One region of the Bradyrhizobium sp. KBS0727 genome, then DNA from elsewhere that is predicted to be linked to it. Evidence: predicted binding sites of a transcription regulator. Region 1 holds the regulator's gene; each other region holds the start of a gene.

The links. The regulator LexA, encoded in region 1, represses DNA repair genes until DNA is damaged. The targets are predictions, from matches to a motif close to TGTTCNNNNTGTGTTCNG.
Region 2: the regulator LexA is predicted to act here: its motif matches at 3,280-3,297, upstream of FFI89_RS06030 (ribonuclease T2).
Region 3: the regulator LexA is predicted to act here: its motif matches at 4,014-4,031, upstream of FFI89_RS33340 (helicase-related protein).

The regions. Positions count from the first base shown of each region.
Region 1 covers NZ_CP042176.1:3,555,428-3,561,780, forward strand. The annotation lists gene FFI89_RS16400 (hypothetical protein) at 1-51, opposite strand, end outside; gene FFI89_RS16405 (ComEC/Rec2 family competence protein) at 201-2,495, shown strand; gene FFI89_RS16410 (hypothetical protein) at 2,505-2,732, opposite strand; gene FFI89_RS16415 (hypothetical protein) at 2,791-3,219, opposite strand; gene lexA (transcriptional repressor LexA) at 3,453-4,166, opposite strand; gene glp (gephyrin-like molybdotransferase Glp) at 4,370-5,581, opposite strand; gene FFI89_RS16430 (HAD-IA family hydrolase) at 5,608-6,264, opposite strand.
Region 2 covers NZ_CP042176.1:1,284,093-1,290,445, forward strand. The annotation lists gene FFI89_RS06010 (outer membrane protein) at 1-2, shown strand, start outside; gene FFI89_RS06015 (SAM-dependent methyltransferase) at 106-945, shown strand; gene FFI89_RS06020 (cold-shock protein) at 1,016-1,231, opposite strand; gene FFI89_RS06025 (23S rRNA (adenine(2030)-N(6))-methyltransferase RlmJ) at 1,490-2,350, opposite strand; gene FFI89_RS06030 (ribonuclease T2) at 2,526-3,221, opposite strand; gene FFI89_RS06035 (hypothetical protein) at 3,384-3,860, opposite strand; gene FFI89_RS06040 (hypothetical protein) at 4,026-4,316, shown strand; gene FFI89_RS06045 (DUF3617 family protein) at 4,360-4,920, shown strand; gene FFI89_RS06050 (ATP-binding protein) at 5,006-6,353, opposite strand, start outside.
Region 3 covers NZ_CP042176.1:7,125,888-7,132,240, reverse strand. The annotation lists gene FFI89_RS33355 (DUF2235 domain-containing protein) at 303-1,586, opposite strand; gene rpmB (50S ribosomal protein L28) at 2,139-2,459, opposite strand; gene FFI89_RS33345 (DUF3108 domain-containing protein) at 2,933-3,700, shown strand; gene FFI89_RS33340 (helicase-related protein) at 4,110-6,353, shown strand, end outside.

The DNA.
Region 1 (6,353 bases):
AAATGACAAGGCCAATGAAAAGGCAAATGTAAAGCAGGCCGCAAGTTTCATGTCTCGCCCTTGATCCCGGTCCGAATCCGATGTGCCCGATTGTACCGATAGTCGGGATTGGTTTCCTCAGGTTTCTGCATCCGTTCTGCTATCGCTGTCATGACACGTTCCGGTAGCTTTGCGCCCTGCAGGACATCGCGGGTAGCGGGATGGCGGAGCAGGGCAATACGCCGGGTGGGCGGCGCGGCTATGCCGGGACGTGGCCGCCGCGTGCGGCGGCGCCGGTTGGCGGATTTGCGCCGTCCATTCTCGGCGCCTGGCCGCCGTTCATCGAAACCCTGCGCCAATGGGTGCGCGCGGAAGCGGGCGCCGGGCGCCTCCTGCCGTGGGTGCCGGTCGCGTTCGGCACCGGCATCGCGTTTTATTTCGCCGCCGATCACGAGCCGGTGCTGCCGGTGGCCGTCACCGTGGCGCTGGCGCTGTGCGCGCTGGCGTTGCTGTTGCGGCGACAGAAATTCTTCGCCGCAGCGGTGATGATCGCGGCCGTGGCGGCAGGCTTTGCGACAGCTACCTGGAAGACCGCGCGGATCGCGCATGGCGTGCTGGCACAGCCGATGTTTTCGGTGACGCTGACGGGCTTCGTCGAGACCCGCGACATCCGCGAGCGCACCGACCGCTTCGTGCTGCGGGTCGTCACCATGGAAAGCGCGCGCGGGCAAACCAAACTGGAACGCGTGCGGCTGTCGGTAAAGAAGGGGACCGCGCCCGCGGTCGGCAGCTTTGTCGCGCTGAAGGCGCGGCTGTTGCCGCCGCTGGCGCCATTGCGGCCGGGCTCCTACGATTTCGGCCGCGACATGTTCTTCTCCGGCATCGGCGCTTCCGGCTTCGCGATGGGAGCGATCAGGACCGCGGAGCCGCCGGCGGCGGGCGGGCTGGCGTTGCGCTATTCGGCGGTGATGCAGAATCTACGCGATGCGATCGATGCGCGGATCCGCACCGTGCTCGACGGCGACCGGCGCGCGATCGCGACCGCGCTTCTGACCGGGCGCCGCGACGCGATCACGACGCCGGTCAACGATGCGATGTTCATCTCCGGCCTCGGCCACGTGCTGTCGATCTCGGGCTACCACATGGCGGTTGTCGCCGGCGTGGTGTTCTTTGCGGTGCGGGCGCTGCTGGCGCTGTTTCCGGCACTGACCGCGGCCTATCCGATCAAGAAATGGTCGGCGGCGGCGGCACTGGTGGCTGCCGCCTTCTATCTGCTGCTGTCGGGCGCCGAGGTCGCGACGCAACGCTCGTTCTTCATGACCGCGGTGGTGCTGATCGCGGTCATGGTCGACCGCCGCGCCGTCACCTTCCGCACGCTGGCGGTCGCGGCCATGATCGTGCTCGCGATCGCGCCGGAAGCCCTGGTGCATCCGAGTTTTCAGATGTCGTTTGCGGCGACCTTAGGTTTGGTCGCGCTGGTGCAGATCGGCATGCCGCGCCTGTTCGCGACGGCAGATCATTCCGCCACCGCGCGCGTGGCGCTGTGGGGCGGACGTGAGATCATGGTGCTGTTGCTGGCCTCGCTGGTGGCGGGGCTGGCGACCACGCCGTACGCGGCGTTTCACTTTCACCGCATCACGCCCTACGGCGTGCTGGCCAATCTTGCGGCGATGCCGGTGGTCTCGGCAGTGGTGATGCCGGCGGGGCTGCTCGGCCTCGCGGCGATGCCGTTCGGCTTCGACGGGTTTTTCTGGTGGCTGATGGGGCTCGGCATCGACTGGATGATCTGGGTCACGCAATGGGTCGCGGGCCTGCCCGGCGCGGTCGGCCGGGTGTCGGCGTTCGGCATCGGTCCGTTGATCGCGGCCAGCGCCGGCATCATCCTGCTTGGCCTGTTGCGGACCCCGTTGCGCTGGTCCGGCGTGGCGCTGATGCTGTTCGCGGCGGTGTGGGCGGCGCGCGTGCCGCAACCCGACATCCTGATTTCCGCCGATGGCCGCCATGTCGGGGTGCGCGGCCAGGACGGCCGGCTGCATTTGATGCAGGCCGCAAAGGGCTCCAAAGACGCCTTCCTGGTCAGGGAGTGGCTGGCGGCGGACGCGGATGCGCGAACCGCCGACGACGCCACGCTCGGCGAGGGCGTCTCCTGCGACGACAACGGCTGCGTGACGGCATCGCCCGGTGGCGCGCTGGTCGCATGGGCGCTGCGGCCCGAGGCGCTGGCGGATGATTGCGAGCGCGCGGCGCTGATCGTGACCACAAGGCAGTCGCCGGCCGCCTGCGCCGCGTCGGCGATCGACACCGAGCGCCTGCGCCGGCAGGGCGCGCTGGCGCTGCGGCGCGGCCGCGACGGATTTGTCGTCGATGCCGTCAAACCCGGAGGGATCGATCGTCCCTGGTCCAAGGCGATCGCCGAGGATGGCGAGACCGACAGCGCCGTGCTGGCGCCGCGCAAGCCGTCGCCGCGCGCCGTCGATGCGACGCCGGCGGACGCCGACCTGCAGGCGGAAGAGTGAGGCGCTAAGTCAATGCTCGTCGAGTACGGGGGAGGCCGGCAACTCAAACGCGCCGAGATGAAATTCCTCCGGCGCATCCGGCTCCGAGGGCAGGTTGACCAGCGTAAACGCCGCATCGGGAAACTGCTGCCAGATCGCGAGATCGTCCGCGCTCACCGTGAGCCAGCCGAACCGGAACATGTAGCGGCCGGGCTCGGTGACACGACCAGCCTTTTGCCACGTGACCTTGTTGACCATGATCAGCCCCGATACCGGGCTCCGCCGACGGTTGCCGGCGGAGCCTAGTCCCGAGAAATCAGCCGGTAAAGATCGATGTCGCTGAAGGTGATGTCACTTCGCTCGCAGCGGGCGCGCGTTCTACCGCCGGCTGTTGCACCGGCAATTGTAGCACGCTGACGCGCTGGCCTTCGCAGAGCTGCGTCACCAGCACACGGCTTCCGTCCGGAAATTCGATCGCGTCGTGATGACGATCGGGCACATCAGGCGCGATCTGGTTGAACTTGCAGACCCGCCAGTCGAGCGTGCGCGTCCAGATCCAGCGGTTATCGTATTTGACCTCCTGCGCGAAGGCGAGCTCGGTGCCGGGAAGCATGCAGACCGCTACCGCAGGTTCGTTTTCGGATGCAAAGCCGCGGGTCGACGTGCCGCGGAAGGTGGTGGTGATCAGCGTCTCTCCGACCTTGGCGGGGCGCGATGCCACGGCGTGCAGACTGTAGTCACACATCGGATGGCTCCCTCGATTGAGATAGCTAACCCGTGTCTGTGGGAGGCACAGGCCTCTATCAGAGTGGACATTGGCGCTGAGTCTCCTCCGCTTTCGGGGCAATTCTGCGACTCTGCGCCGGTGCCTTTATCACAAACGCGCTAGCGCGCGTTGGTTCCAAATGCGCAACAAAAAACCCCGGCCGACGGCCGGGGCTGTGTTCGATGTCGCGGCTGGCGGCTGCCGGGAGCCGATCAGTACTTCCGGTACAGCCCGATCAGCTTGCCCTGAATCCGGACCCGGTTCGGCGGCAGGATGCGGACCTCGTAGGAAGCGTTGGCGGGCTCGAGGGCGATCGAGGCGCCGCGGCGGCGGAAGCGCTTCAGGGTTGCTTCCTCCTCGTCGATCAGGGCCACCACGATGTCGCCGGTGTCGGCGGTCTCGTTGCGCTGGATCAGCGCCATGTCGCCGTCGAGAATGCCGGCGTCGACCATCGAGTCGCCGCGCACTTCGAGCGCGTAATGTTCGCCGCTTCCGAGCATGTCGGGCGGCACGCTGATGGTGTGGCTGCGGGTCTGCAGCGCCTCGATCGGTGTACCGGCGGCGATCCGGCCCATCACGGGGACGGCGACCGGGCGGTTGCCGTCATCCTCGGCGGCCGAGGCGCCGGTGGCGCGGACCTTGCCCAGCGTGCCCTCGATGACGCTCGGCGTGAAGCCGCGGCGACCGTTGCCGTTGTTACCACCGCCGGTAATCTCCGGAAGCTTGATGACCTCGATGGCCCGGGCGCGGTTGGGCAGGCGGCGGATGAAGCCGCGCTCTTCCAATGCGGTGATGAGACGGTGGATGCCGGATTTCGAACGCAGGTCGAGTGCGTCCTTCATTTCGTCGAAGGAGGGCGGCACCCCGGCCTCCTTCAGCCGTTCGTTGATGAAACGCAGAAGTTCATACTGTTTGCGCGTAAGCATCGCGAGCATTCCCCCGGTTGGCGGTATTCGTCCGGTTTCGAAACCTCAGGCCCAGATCGCCGAGAGTTCCGAAACTCTCGTTTGTAGACACTAGTTCTCGAAACAAATCATGAACGAACACTATATGTTCGATATGTGTTCCGCAACCACTTAATTTCCGGTGAATGCGATCAGGGTTTTGGCAGCAGGTGTCGCTCGGGGCGTCACTCCGGCAGCCGCAAGAACGTGCAAGGCGTCCCTTTCGGGGCGGCGGCGGCAAACGGCGGACGTATCAAAAGTGCCCGTGCCGCAGCGAGATTTCCAAGCAGCGAGGAATCCTGATGATTGACGGGCATCGCCGTCAGCGTGCCGTCGGCGCGCTCCTCGAGCCGGGCGCGCAGATAGTCTTCGCGCTGGTCGTTGGCGGCGAGATCGCGGCCGAGCAGGGCGGTCTCGCGCGCGTGATGGATGCTGTTGCGGCCCGAGAGCGCCCGAATCAACGGCACCAGAAACAGGAACCCGCAGACATAGGACGAGACCGGATTGCCGGGCAGGCCGATCACCCGCATCCCGCCGAGCCGTCCGTGCATCATCGGCTTGCCGGGCCGCATCGCGATCCGCCAGAACGCCATGGTGACGCCCTCGGCCTCCAGCGACGGCTTGACCAGGTCGTGGTCGCCGACCGAAGCCCCGCCCGTGGTGATCAGGATGTCGGCGCCGGAATCGCGGGCGCGGCGGATGCCTTGCGTGGTAGCGGCCACCGTGTCGGCGGCAATCCCGAGGTCGATGGTCTCGGCGCCCTCGGCCCGCGCCAGCGCGCGCAAGGCGTAGCCGTTGGAATAAACGATCTGGCCCGGGCCAGGCGTCGCACCCGGCATCACCAGCTCGTCGCCGGTGGCGAGTACCGCGACCTTCGGGCGGCGGCGCACCGAAAGCTCCGGATAGTTCATGCCGGCGGCGAGCGACAGATCGCGGTCGGTGAGGCGGCTGCCGCGCGCCAGCAAGACGTCGCCCTCGCGGAAATCTACCCCGGCGGGGCGGATGTGGCGCCCGGCGACGGCGGTCTCGGTGATGGTGATGTGATCGCCCTGGACGTTGGTGTCTTCCTGGATGATGACGGCATCGGCGCCGTCGGGGACGACACCGCCGGTGAAGATCCGCACCGCTTCGGCGGCGCCAACCTTGCGCCCGAACGGCCGCCCGGCCGCAACCTCGCCGATCACCTTCAGCCGCGCGGTGAGGTTACCGGCGTCGGCCGCGCGGACCGCATAGCCGTCCATCGCCGACATTGCCTGCGGCGGCTGGGTGCGGCGCGCGGCGACGTCGCGCGCCAGCACGCGATGCCAGGCGGTATCGAGCGCGGCCATTTCCTCCGGCAACGGGTCCGCGCCCGCGAGAATGGCGGCAAGCGCGTCGGCAACCGGCATCAAGGCCACGGGCGAAACTCCCTCAAATTCCAGACTCAAGTCCCGGGTGCGGTAATCCCGAGTGCGGTGAGTGCCTTTGCCACGTCATCCGTCGATGTCACGTGGACAGCAGCCAGGCCGCGCGCCCGCGCGCCCTCGATGTTGGCGGCGACGTCGTCGAAGAACAGAACTCGCGACGCCGGCACGCCGATCGCCTTTACCACATGATCATAGGCTGCGGCGTCGGGTTTTCTCAAGCCGATGGTCGAGGACAGAAATATCTCGCGGAAGTGACCGAGCACGTCGGAATACGCCTGCAAGAAGTGCGCGACATGGGCCGGATTGGTATTGGAGAAGGCGTAAAGCGGCATCCGCTTGGCGGCGTTTGCCAACAGCGGTGCGATGCCCGGCATCTCGCCGGCGAAGATCGCATTCCAGCCGTCGAGAAACTGGTCGTCGGTGATGCCGATGCCGAGCGACGTGCGCAGGTTGTGGAAGAACGCTGCGTCGTCGATCCTGCCGACCTCATGGTGCTTGAAACTGTCGTCGACGACAAAGCGGTTGGCGAGCTCGGCCGGCGTGCAGCCGGCATGACCGGCCCAGCTGGTCATGACCTTGCTGAAATCGAGGTCGAGTACGACGCGCCCGATATCGAACAGCAGGACGTCGGCGGATCCTTGGGCAAGCCGGGTCTGGGTGAGCGGGGTGGTCATGGCCGTCGTTTACAAAACCGGACAGGTCCGGGCAATGGCTCGCCGTTATGTCACAATGTCCGGTCATGCAATCCAGCGCTTAAGCCGGT
Region 2 (6,353 bases), 2.3 Mb from region 1:
GAGAACAAGAAAACTATTCGTTACAACCTCCCGGCGGCCGCAAGCCGCCGGGATTTTTTTGGCCAGCGGCCGGCACCTTGTCTGAAAATGCGATAGAACGGTGCGATGCAGACTGGACAGCCTAGTCGTACCGCGCTGAGTGCCGCCCGCTTGCGCGCGGCGCACCAGGTGCTGGATAAGGCGTCGATTCTGGCCGATCCCCTCGCCGTGCGCATTCTCGGCGACGACATCGAAGTGTCGCTCGACCACGCCCGGACTCACTTGTCCGGGCCGCGGATGCGATGGTTCATCGCATCGCGATCGCGCATCGCCGAAGACGCGCTCAATGTCGCGGTCGATGCCGGTGCGACACAACTCGTGGTGCTTGGCGCCGGGCTCGATACGCTGGCCTACCGGACCCAGCTTGCAGGCCGCTTGCGGATCTTCGAGGTCGACCATCCGGCGACGCAGGCGCGCAAGCGCCCAAAGCTGGCTGCGGCGGCGATCGCCGTACCGGAAACACTGAGCTTTGTCCCGGTGGATTTCGAGCGCGAGAACCTGTGCGAGCGGCTGGAAGCCGCGGGTTTCAAATCCGCCGAGCGCAGTTTTTTCAGCTGGCTTGGCGTCGTGCCTTATCTGACCGAGGCGGCGATCTTTTCGACGCTTGGCTTCATGGCGCAATTGCCTGGAGGCGCCGAAGTGGTGTTCGACTATGTCAATCCTGCGACTTCGATTTCCGCCGCCGGCCGCGCCGCGCATCAGGCGCTGGCTGAACGGGTGGCAGCCGTCGGCGAGCGGTTTCAGAGTTATCTCGACACCGCTTCGCTATGCGCAAAAATGAGCGCGGCCGGTTTTCGTCATGTCGACGATATCGGCCCGGCCGAACTGGCGGAGCGTTACTTCCCGGAGACCGAACGATCGGCACTGACGCGGGGCGGGCATGTCATGCACGCCTCCACCATCTGAGCGGCGCTGCGGCGCCCAGTCGAACTTGCGCAGGCAAGAACTCGCTCCGCTTCCAATCGCGAGCATCAGCTCACGGTGAAATCACCAGGTTGACCGCCTTGGGGCCCTTGCCCTTCTTGTCCGGTTCGACCTCGAACGCAATGCGCTGCCCCTCTGTCAGATCCTTCAATCCGGCCCGCTCCACGGCGGTGATGTGAACGAACACATCGCGACCGCCGTCATCGGGCTTGATGAAGCCGTAGCCGCGCTCTCCATTGAAGAACTTGACCGTACCAGTCATGGCCATCGGGAAACTCCTCCCCCGTACTGCTCCGCCGCTACGCCCAAATTGCGTACCGGCCGACCGGACATTCGCTGCCGGAAGCCTGGCCACCTGAGCCGATCGGGTCACGCCACCGATCGGCCTGGATTTTTCTTAGGCCTTGATCACTCCGCCGCAACCATTCGCGGAAGCGGAACGTAAAGCCAGTCCCAACAGGCCGAGCATAATACGGTTCCGAGCAAATTGCCTACGGCAAACGCACTATTCGCCAAAAGCGAGAGTTCAAGGCTTTGGCGTTTCGAGCCTGAACCGGCCGGCGCCGCCCTGGCCGAGCGGCTTTTCCAGTTCGGGTAGAATGGTCTTCAATTCACCCGCCAACGTCCACGGCGGATTGACGATCAGAAGACCGGTCGAGGTGAGGGGACCGCCTGCCTGCTGCGGCGCGACGCTGAACTCAAGCCGCAGGCATTTTCCCGCAGGCCTGCTTTCGGCCGTCACGGCGGCGACATGGCGCGCGAGGCCGTCGGTGATGCGCCGGCTCTTCACCGGGTACCAGATCAGATAGCTGCCGGTCGGCCATTTCGCGTAGGCCTCGGTGAAGCCGTCGGCCAGGGTTTCGAACTCGTCCTTCTGTTCGAAGGACGGGTCGATCAGCACCAGGCCGCGCCGCTCATTCGGCGGCACGAAGGCCGGCAGTGCGGTCCAGCCGTCGAGGTCGACGATCCGCGCCTGGGTGTCGCGGCGCAGCGCATCGATCAACTGGCGGTGGGCATTCGGTTCGATTTCGCAGGCCGTCAAGCGATCCTGCGGCCGCAGCAGCGCGCGGGCGATCAGGGGCGATCCCGGATAGGCCTTCAGTTCGCCCGGCGGGTTGAACGCCCGGATGATATCGAGATAGGGCGCGATCAGCGGCTGGGCTGCTTCCGAGAACCGGGCTTGCATCACCCGCGCAATTCCGGTCAGCCATTCGCCGCCGCGTTTTGCTTCGTCCCCGGTGAGATCATAGCGTCCGGCGCCGGCATGGGTGTCGATGACGCGAAATGGCGCCGGCTTTTCCTGCAGATAGGTCAGCATTCGCACCAGCACGATGTGCTTGATGACGTCGGCAAAGCCGCCAGCGTGAAAGGCGTGTCGGTAGTTCATGGGGAGGGCGGACCAATTGGAGAAGACGTCATGTCTTCTACGCGTGATGGCCGGGCTTGTCCCGGCCATCCACGTTCTTACCGACTAAGGAAGGCGTGGATGCCCGGGAGCGCAGACAAGTCTACGCAGTCTGCGCCGGGCAGACGGCTATGCCCGGGCATGACGGTGGAGGGCCTTAGCCGCCCCGTACCGGCGGCATCAGCACCTGGTCGCGCCGGCAGGCGCGGCGGTCGATCTCCTCGCAGGAGCGGAACTGCAGGTCCTTGCTCAGGCAGATCCGTACCTCGCTGAGGCGCTTGGAGTCGCAGGTCACCGAAATCGCCGAACTGCTCATGCCGGGGTTGGCCTTGATGAAGGCCGCCTCGAGGTCGTCGGGGGCGACCGATTTCGGCTCCGACAATTGCAGGAATTCCTCGGGGATTTTCACCGCCGCACGGGCTTTGCGGATGGTCTCGAAATAGGCCCGCGCGCCGAGACCCGAACAGGTGCCGTGCTTCTTCCATTCATTGAAGATCAGACCGGGCGCCGGCATCAGGTCCAGCATCGAGGTCATGATGTTGCGATCAAGCCAATCTGCCGAGCGCTGACAATATTCGGGAAAGCCGCGCTCATATTGCGGCCACAGCCCGTGCACCACGAAGGAGAACGGCCGGCCGCCGCACTGCGCCCCGGAGCGGCCACTGTTGCCGCGTTCGGAGGCCTGCTCGCAGAACGAGGGCGACCAGGACAGCGACAGCACGTAGAAATCGAACTCGCCCGGGGTGTTTTGCCGGCGGTCCTGTGCGGACGCCATCCCGGCGGTGGCGACCAAGAGAGCCAGCGAAATGAGAAGTCGGGAAATAATGCGGGAAATAACGACGGATCGAAACATCAAACGCCCCTGTTACGCGCGCCCCTATTATGTGGCTCGCCCAAGCCTAGCAGGGCGCGAGAACATTTCAAGAACAAAAATATCGCGGCCCGAAAACGTCCGGGCCGGACGCTGCCGATCCGCCAAATTCAAATCGGGAACAGCCGGGGAATGAGGCGGGGATCAGGGGCGGGCGGCCCTGCAGTTCGGATTATAGGCCCAGTTGCGGTCAAGCCCGGTCACGCACCATTCGACGCCTTGGCCGAAGCCGGCAAAGCCGCCGTCCTCGACGATCGCGTAGTGCACGGTCCGCATCTTGCCGTCGCTCAGCATGACGTCGGCGGTGCAATAACGGCGCGGAATGTTGTCGGACTGCCAAGGCCGGAAGGCGGTTTCATGGATCCGGCCGAAAGCCGTGATCGTCAGCGACGAATTCCAGAAGGTGCTTTCCTTTTCCTGGAATTGCGAGGTGATGGTCGGGAGCGCCCGCTCACACACGGCAACGCGCCCGTCATATTGCGGGCCGAACAGCCCGAAATTCAACTCGAGCGGATTGGCGGCCTGGGCCGGCAATTCAGATACCAGGAGGGCGCCGGATGCCAAAAGGGCAAAGCCAGCCACCAAGCCGAGCGATTTCAGGAGTGTGAACAGGTTTCGCATGGGATTCCGCCGATCGTCCAAGGTCTGGACGGTGCCGTGAAGCCCGGGCAAGGTCAAGTGCAACACGGCAACACTTGGCGGACAAGTCGGCTTTCCACCGCACGCCATTCTTTTCACGGCCGCCCGCGCACTCTATGGTGGGGTTCGAGCGAAATGGAGTCTGCGATGCGAATGATTGGGGCCGCGTGCCTGGTTGCCATCTCGGGGATGCTGGCGGGCGCTCCGGCGCGGGCCGACTGGGTGCCGCCGTTCAAGGGCAATGACACCGGCGGCATTATCGCTTACTCGCTGGCGCACGACACCGATGTCCGGCAGCGCGCGGTCGACCACTGCGCCAAATACGGCAAGGTCGTGAAATTCCTCGCGGTCGAGCCCCAGGATGGCGGATACATCTCGTTCGCCTGCCGCTGGGTGCCTTATGGCGCCAACGAGCGGCCGCTGAGCGTCGCCTACTGAGCGGGACGACCTCACCCAACCTCAACCGGCCGGGGGCGCGAGCATGACGCGACAGCTTCTGTCATTCGGTTCGGCACTTTGTGGTTTCGCACTTGGCCTGCTGGCACTGTTGCCTGCGAATGCGGCAAGCGCGGTCGAGTTGCCGGTGCGCAAGGCCGGGTTGTGGGAAATGAAGGTGCTGCACACCGGCTCTGCGGTGCCCGACATGACGATGCAGCATTGCACCGACGAGACCACCGACAAGGAAATGAGCACATCGTTCTCGCCAATGGGCAAGGAGATGTGCTCCAGGCAGGATATCCAGAAGACCGCGACCGGTTACGTCAGCGATTCCGTCTGCGGCATCGCCGGCATGTCGATCACCTCGCATGCCGAGATCACCGGCGACTTCAATTCGGCCTATACGGTGAAGTCGACCTCGCATTCGGAGCGCGGCCCCGCCGGCGTGCCGCGCGATTCGACCACCACGATCGAAGCGAAGTGGCTGGGCGTCTGCAAGCCCGACCAGAAGGCCGGCGACATCATGATGCCCGGCGGCATGAAGATGAACGTCAAGGACATGGAAAAGCTGAAAGCCCTGATCCCGAAGCAATTGCCGAAGTAGTTGCTGTCGCGGCTTGGCGGCCTCTTGGTTCGAGACGCGCAGCTTTGTTGCGCTCCTCACCATAAGGCCAAGAATTGAGAACCTCCTATACCGGCACCCTGACCGCCGCCCGCAGGCCGCCCATCGGGCTGTCGCCGAGCGTGATGTCGCCGCCATGCGAGCGGGCGATGTCCCGGGCGATCGCGAGACCAAGGCCGGTGCCGCCTTCATCCTGATTGCGGGCGTCGTCGAGCCGCAGGAACGGCTTGAACACTTCCTCGCGCATATCAGCCGGAATGCCCGGTCCGTCATCGTCGACGGTGATGGTCAAATAGCGGTGATCGCGGTGGCCGGTGATCGAAATGGTCTTGGCGTGCCGCGCCGCGTTGGAGACGAGGTTGGCGAGGCAGCGCTTGAACGAGGCCGGTTTCACGATCACGACCGGCAGGCCGTGAAACGTAACGGTCGTGGCATGGCCGTTGCGCTCGGCGTCGCTGCGCAGTTCCTCCAGCGCCATCGTCATGTCGGTGGGCTGGGCGACCTCGCCGGAGTCGCCGCGCGCAAAGGCGAGATAGGCCTCCAGCATCGCCGACATCTCGTCGACATCCTTGCGCATGCCGTCGACCTCGGGGCTGTCGCCGATCAGCGCGAGCTCGAGCTTGAAGCGGGTCAGGATGGTGCGCAGATCGTGCGAGACGCCGGCCAGCATCGCGGTGCGCTGTTCGATCGAGCGCTCGATGCGCGCCTTCATTTCCAGGAACGCCTGGGCGGCGCGCCGCACTTCCCGTGCGCCGCGGGGACGGAAGTTCGGCGCTTCGCGGCCCTTGCCGAAACTTTCGGCGGCGTCCGCCAGCCGCAGGATCGGCCTGATCTGGTTGCGCAGGAATAGCACCGCGACGATCAAGAGGATCGAGGACGTCCCCAGCATCCAGAAGATGAAAATTTCCGAATTGGAGGCGTAGGCGGCGCTGCGCTGGGCGAACACGCGCATCACGGCGTCGTCGAGCTGGATCCGGATCTCCACCAGGTTGGAACGGCCGACGGTGTCGATCCAGAACGGCTTGCCGATCTGGCGGCCGAGCTGCACCGACAGCGTCTGGTCGAGCAGCGAGAAGAACGGTTTGGGGCCGGGCGGTGGCATGTCGCCGACTGGCAGGAAATCGACCACGAGCTGCAACCGCTGCCCGATACGCCTTAGCTGCGCGCGGTCCTTGTCCTGCGGATAGAACTTGTAGACGTCGATCAGGCTGGCGATGTCCTGCACCACGGCGGCCGACAACCGCCGCGTCACCGTATTCCAGTGCCGCTCCATGAACACGAACGCGACCACGGTCTGCAGGATCACCATCGGCACGATCATGATCAGCAGCGCGCGGGCGTAGAGGCCGGTCGGCATCCAGCTCTTGAACGCGTTGCCCATCCAGCCATTGGCCGCGGACACGCGCTGCGAGGCG
Region 3 (6,353 bases), 3.6 Mb from region 1:
CCATCGCGGCGGCGCTATTCCCGGCCATCGTGCCCGCAGAGCAACAGAAATGGCGCTTTTGTGTGAGGTGGCATCACGTTCAGTGGGACTGTGCGGCACAGCGCTTCCGTGGGGTCCCCCTTGTGAGATGGCGCGAAGTCTCCTCCGCATGCAGGCGAGGTGAAGTCCGAACTCTCTCGATTCGAAAGGTCGGCTCCCTCCCCCCTTGTGGGGGAGGGCTGGGGAGAGGGGTAAGCCACGCGCACCACCGTTGCCGCCACCCCCTCCCTAACCCTCCCCCACAAGGGGGGAGGGAACGAAGATCACGCCTCTTCCGCCTCCGCCCCATCGTCGGCGCTGGCATGCACCGGCGGCACCGGCATCGGCACGGTCTCGAACCGCGTCGGCAGGTTGACCGGACGATACGCCCTGATCGCGTCCATCCGCTTGGTCACCGACTCATGGACCAGCGCGCCTTCCGGAATCGGGCGCGGCTCGCCGTCGGGGATGTAGAAGCCGAAATGCGTTTGGCGGTCCGGCCATTCCTGGTAGCTCGCGCGCTTCGGCAAAAATTCCAGCAGCCACCACGCGCCGTGTAGCGACTGATGCAGCGTGGCGTTGGTATCAGGCGCGACGTAGGAGAACGGGCTGCTCTTGCGCTGAATGCCCCAGGCGAGCTGGTTGACGGTACGCGGGTTGACCGTGAGCCCGCATTTCTCGGCTTCTGCGATCATCCAGAGCAGCGGATATTTCGATAGCCCCGATTCGACTTCAGGATAGCCGCCGCCGATATCCGAATGCACGCCGGCGAACCAGACCTGCCGGATATCCTGCGGCTCGGCATGCGCGTCGTTGAAGCGGTTGTGCTTGAAGATTTGCGGGTCGTCCCATTTCTTCAGGCGGAACATGCAGCGCCGCTCGTCGATCGAGATCGCCTGCCGGAACGTCTGTACGCTCGGATTGTGCAGCGTGTAGGCGAGTTCTTCCAGGCTCGGCCAGTACAGCCGGTCGGGCCGCGGCACGATCACGCTCGCGACCGTATCCCAGACGCCGACGAAACGGATCAGCGGCCACGTCGCCGAGGTGATGCGCGCGAACTGCGCGGCCTGGTCGTCCTTCGAGGCCGCCAGCGGTCCATCGGCATCGCCGGCATCGGTGAGCTGCGCCAGCTCATTTTGGCCGCCGCTGGAAAGCTGCTTGTAGGCGGTGAGGCCGCTGCCGGCGAGATTGGACTGCTCCGGCGAGATCAGACCGACCTTGTGGATCAGCCCCGCCAGCACCCGCACGGTGTAGGCGCCGCGCGAAAAGCCGAACAAATAGATCTGGTCGCCGGGCTCGTAATGCCGGACCAGGAACAGGTAGGACTGCAGCACCTTGTCATCGAGGCCATAGCCGGTGGCGAGCCCGAGGATGGCGGTGAAATCCTGCGCCAGCTTGCGCCACGGGTTCGGCCGCGCCAGCGTGCCGACGCCGGGATCGTAAAACACCATCTGCCGCGGACTGGTTTTGTCTGTCTTGCGCAGGCAGCGATAGAACTTGAGGACATTGGAAATGTTCTCGGAGATCTCGTTGCCGGTGCCGTCGCAGAGGATGATGATGTTTTTCATGGGGGCGACCTCGATGCTACCTCCGCGAGCATATTGCAGTTTGGGGGATTTGTTGAGTTCAACTTGGAAGCAGCGCCCCTAATCCGTGCGCGTGACGGATGGCTGGTCGACCAGTACCGCCGCTACCTGCCAAGCATCTACGGCATGCTCTCCTCTCAGAGACAGGGAGAATAGGCGGCGCTACTGGCGATGGAAACTAATGCTTCGGCTTTGCCTTTCGAAACTTCTCGTTGATGATCTTGAAGAGAGCTTCAAATCGATCCTGACTCGATTTCGGAAGTGCGACGTCAGGCTTTGCTGTGGATTAGTCGTTCGAAATGAAATGGTTTCGTTGGTCGAGACGCAGCCGCCCAACGCGGCGCAAAGCACCACGATTCCAAGATTACGCATGTTAGGAGCCTCCCCAGACCCACGGGCATACAAGCGCAACCGCAGGACGTGAGCAAGGATGGATGCACGAGCCTTAAGTCGTATGGCCCAAAACAAAAACGGCCGGGTCTTTCGACCCGGCCGCTTCAAAACTCTAATCCGCCAGTGAAGTGCAGCTACGCCTTAGCTCGCCTTCTTCACTTCCTTCTTCACGAACACCGGCTTGCCGACCTTCTTCTCGATCGCGCGCTTCAGGTCGAGCGCACGGGGCGAGAGGTTGGTGGCGCGGGCCTTCTGCAGGAAGGCATCGAGGCCGCCATTGTGGTCGACGCTCTTCAGCGCGTTGGTCGACACCCGCAGGCGCACGTTGCGGCCGAGCGCGTCCGAGATGAAGGTGACGTTGACCAGGTTCGGCAGGAACCGGCGCTTGGTCTTGATGTTCGAGTGGCTCACCTTGTGGCCCACCTGGGGGCCCTTGGCGGTCAATTCGCACTTACGGGACATCGCAAAATCCTCTTCCATCCCCGCCATCGGGCAGCGCACCCTAAGCGCCGCGCGGGGGTCCAAAATCGCGTCCATTTCCAGGAACCGCGGACCTATAGGGCTGATGGTCCGAACCGTCAAGGTTTTAACGGCCGGGAAATGCGCGGAGCAGACCGGTTTATCGGCGGTTCCAGCGGCGTAATCTACCATATAAACGGCGCATTCCCCGCCGCATCATAAAGACCGTATCCCCCGATGGTCCGGCCGGGAGTTTTATGTCCCGCCGGGGGCTTGATGAGGCCAGCTTTTCGCGAAATTCGCGTTGTTTGCCGGATATTTCTGCTTAGATAACCTTGCCGCACAGCCAACCCTGGAACCCGCCGTTCGTGATCCGATCCCGTGCCATTGCCGCCCTTTTGGCCTCCCTTTTGGCGTCCCGTTTGGGGCTGTTTTTCAGCCTTTGCGCCGGGGTTTGGCTCCTGGCTGCGCCGCAGATGGCCGCAGCACAGGGGCGGGTGGATGCCCATTATGAGGCCTCGCTATCCGGCATTCCGGTCGGCAAGGGGGCCTGGACCATCGAAATCGGCGACGACGTGTATTCGGCCTCCGCACAAGGCGGCAGCGCCGGGCTGTTGAAGGCGTTTTCCGGCGGCTCAGGTTCCGGCGCCAGCCAGGGCCGGGTCGTCAACGGCGCGCTGGTCGCCGCGTCCTATGTGGCGACCACCACGACCCAAAAGAAATCCGAAACCATCCGCCTGATCCTGGCCAATGGCGGGGTGAAGGAGTTTTCGATCGATCCAGTGCCGCCGGTCGATGCCGACCGCATCGTTGTCACCGACGCGCAGCGCAAGAACGTGCTCGATCCCATGACCGGCTCGATGATCCGCGTGCCCGGCACCGGCGAGGTGCTGTCGCCCGATGCCTGCCGCACCGGCACCGGCGTGTTCGACGGCCGCCTGCGCTACGACCTCAAGCTCGATTTCAAGCGGATGGAAACCGTGAAGGCCGAGCACGGCTATCACGGCCCCGCGGTGGTATGCGCGATCTATTTCACGCCGGTCGCGGGCTACATCCCCGATCGCCCGGTGATCAAATGGCTCGCCAACCAGCGCAACATGGAGGTCGCCTTCGTTCCCGTCGCCGGCACCCGCATCCTGGTGCCGTTCCGCATGACCATCCCGACGCCGCTGGGCCCTGCGATGCTGGAAGCGACGTCGTTCGTGACGTCGGCCGCGCCGCCACGGGTCGCGAAGACGCAGTGATTTTTTTGGCCGTCATTCCGGGATGGTGCGTTAGCACCAGACCTCAGGGGTGCAATTGCACCCCGGGGAATCTCGAGATTCCGGGTTCGATGCTTCGCATCGCCCCGGAATGACGAACCCGGCGAGAATCCCGTTGACTCTTCACCGCTTCTGATTCGACTCCGCCGCCGCTTTGTTCTTAACGTTTCCGCCGAAAAACCTGATCTTGTGGAGGCCTCTCAAACTTGATCTAGTGCCGTCTCGATCGCACCCACGCGAGATGTTGCGGAGAACGAAGCCGGTCTAGGGTGGAGTCTGCGATTCGGACGCGATTCGTTCCAGACTCGTTCCAGAGCTTAAGCGCGACCGCATCACCGTCGCATAATGACACACCCTGAAAAAGACGCGACGCAAGAAACACCCGTAAAATATGGCTTTCTCTCATTCCCCGTTCGCCCACGAACGCGCTCCCGGCTCCGGCGTCACCGCAGTCCTCGGGCCGACCAACACCGGCAAGACGCATCTGGCGATCGAGCGGATGCTGGCGCATTCGTCCGGGGTCATCGGCCTGCCGCTGCGGCTCTTGGCGCGCGAGGTCTACAACAAGGTCGCGGATCGCGCCGGCGTTGAAGCGGTCGCGCTGATCACCGGCGAAGAGAAGATCAAGCCGAAAAATCCGCGCTACTGGGTCTCCACCGTCGAGGCGATGCCGCGCGATATCGACGTCAGTTTTCTCGCCGTCGACGAAATCCAGATCGCAGCCGATCTCGAACGCGGGCATGTCTTCACCGATCGCATCCTGCACCGGCGCGGTCGCGACGAGACGCTGCTGCTGGGGGCTGCGACCATGCGTCCCATCATCGAGCGGCTGCTGCCGGGCGCCTCGATCGTCACCCGGCCGCGATTGTCGCAGCTTGAATTCGCCGGCGACCGCAAGATCACGCGGCAGCCGCGCCGAACCGCGATTGTCGCGTTCTCGGCCGACGAGGTCTATGCGATCGCGGAACTGATCCGCCGCCAGCATGGCGGTGCAGCCGTGGTGCTGGGCTCGCTCTCGCCCCGCACAAGGAATGCGCAGGTCGCGATGTTCCAGAACGGCGACGTCGATTATCTCGTTGCCACCGACGCCGTCGGCATGGGGCTCAACCTCGACGTCGATCACGTCGCCTTTGCCAGTGACCGCAAATATGACGGCTACCAGTTCCGCCGCCTCAACCCGTCCGAATTCGCGCAGATCGCCGGCCGCGCCGGGCGCGCCACCCGTAACGGCACCTTCGGCACCACCGGCCGCTGCGCGCCGTTCGAGCCGGAGCTGGTGAACGCGCTGCAGAACCACACCTTCGACAGCGTCAAAATGCTGCAGTGGCGCAATTCGAAGCTGGATTTCGCCTCGCTGGGCTCGTTGCAGGTCTCTCTGGCGGTGTCGCCCACGCATGAGGCTCTGACCCGGGCGCCGATTGCCGAGGATTTGCGCGTGCTCGATCACGCCGCCCGCGACGGCGATGTGCGGGACATGGCCCATGGGAAGGCGGCCGTGGAACGGCTGTGGGACGCCTGCCAGATCCCGGATTACCGCCGGCTGGCGCCGGCCGCCCATGCCGAACTCGTGACCACGCTCTACAGTTTTCTGATGAAAAACGGCCGGATTCCCGATGCATGGTTCGCCGCCCAGGTCGACCAGGCCGATAACGCCAACGGCGATATCGACACGCTGTCGGGCCGAATCGCGCAAATCCGCACCTGGACCTTCGTCGCCAACCGGCCGGACTGGCTTTCCGACCCCGATCACTGGCAGGGAATCACGCGCGAAGTCGAAAATAAATTGTCCGATGCGCTGCATGAACGGCTTACGGAGCGTTTCGTTGACCGCCGTACCAGTGTATTGATGCGCCGCCTGCGGGAGAACAGTGTTTTGAATACGGAAATTGGCAAGACCGGCGAAGTGATTGTTGAAGGCCATGCGATCGGCCGCCTCGACGGATTCACCTTTGCGCCGGATGCAGCAGAAGCCGGCTCGGATGCCAAGGCGCTGCAGGCGGCGGCGCAACAGGTGCTCGCCGGCGAGATCGACACGCGTGCCGAAAAGCTCGCTGCAGCCCCCGACGATCAGATCGTGCTGGCCTCCGACGGCACCATCCGCTGGACTGGCGACGCCGTGGCCAAACTCGTCGCCGCTGACGATGCGCTGCATCCGCGCATTCGCATCATTGCCGACGATCGCTTGAACGGCGCGCCGCGCGAGGCCGTGCAGACCCGGCTCGATCTGTGGCTGAAGACGCATATCGAAAAGCTGCTGGGCCCGCTGTTCGGACTTTCCAAGGCCGAGGACATCACCGGCATCGGCCGCGGCATCGCGTTCCAGCTGGTCGAAGCGCTCGGCGTGCTCGAGCGCGCGAAAATCTCCGCGGAGATGAAGGATCTCGATCAGGCGTCGCGCGCCACGTTGCGCAAGTATGGCGTCCGCTTCGGCGCCTATCACATCTATTTCCCGGCGCTCTTGAAGCCCGCCGCGCGCGCGCTGGCCTCGCTTTTGTGGGCCGAGAAGCAGGACAATGTCGATATGTCGGCTTTGTCGGGCGCGCAGCATCTGGCGAGTTCGGGCCGCACCTCGTTCCCGGTCGACAAGGCGCTGCCGCGCGATGCCTATCGGCTGCTCGGCTATCGCCAGTGCGGC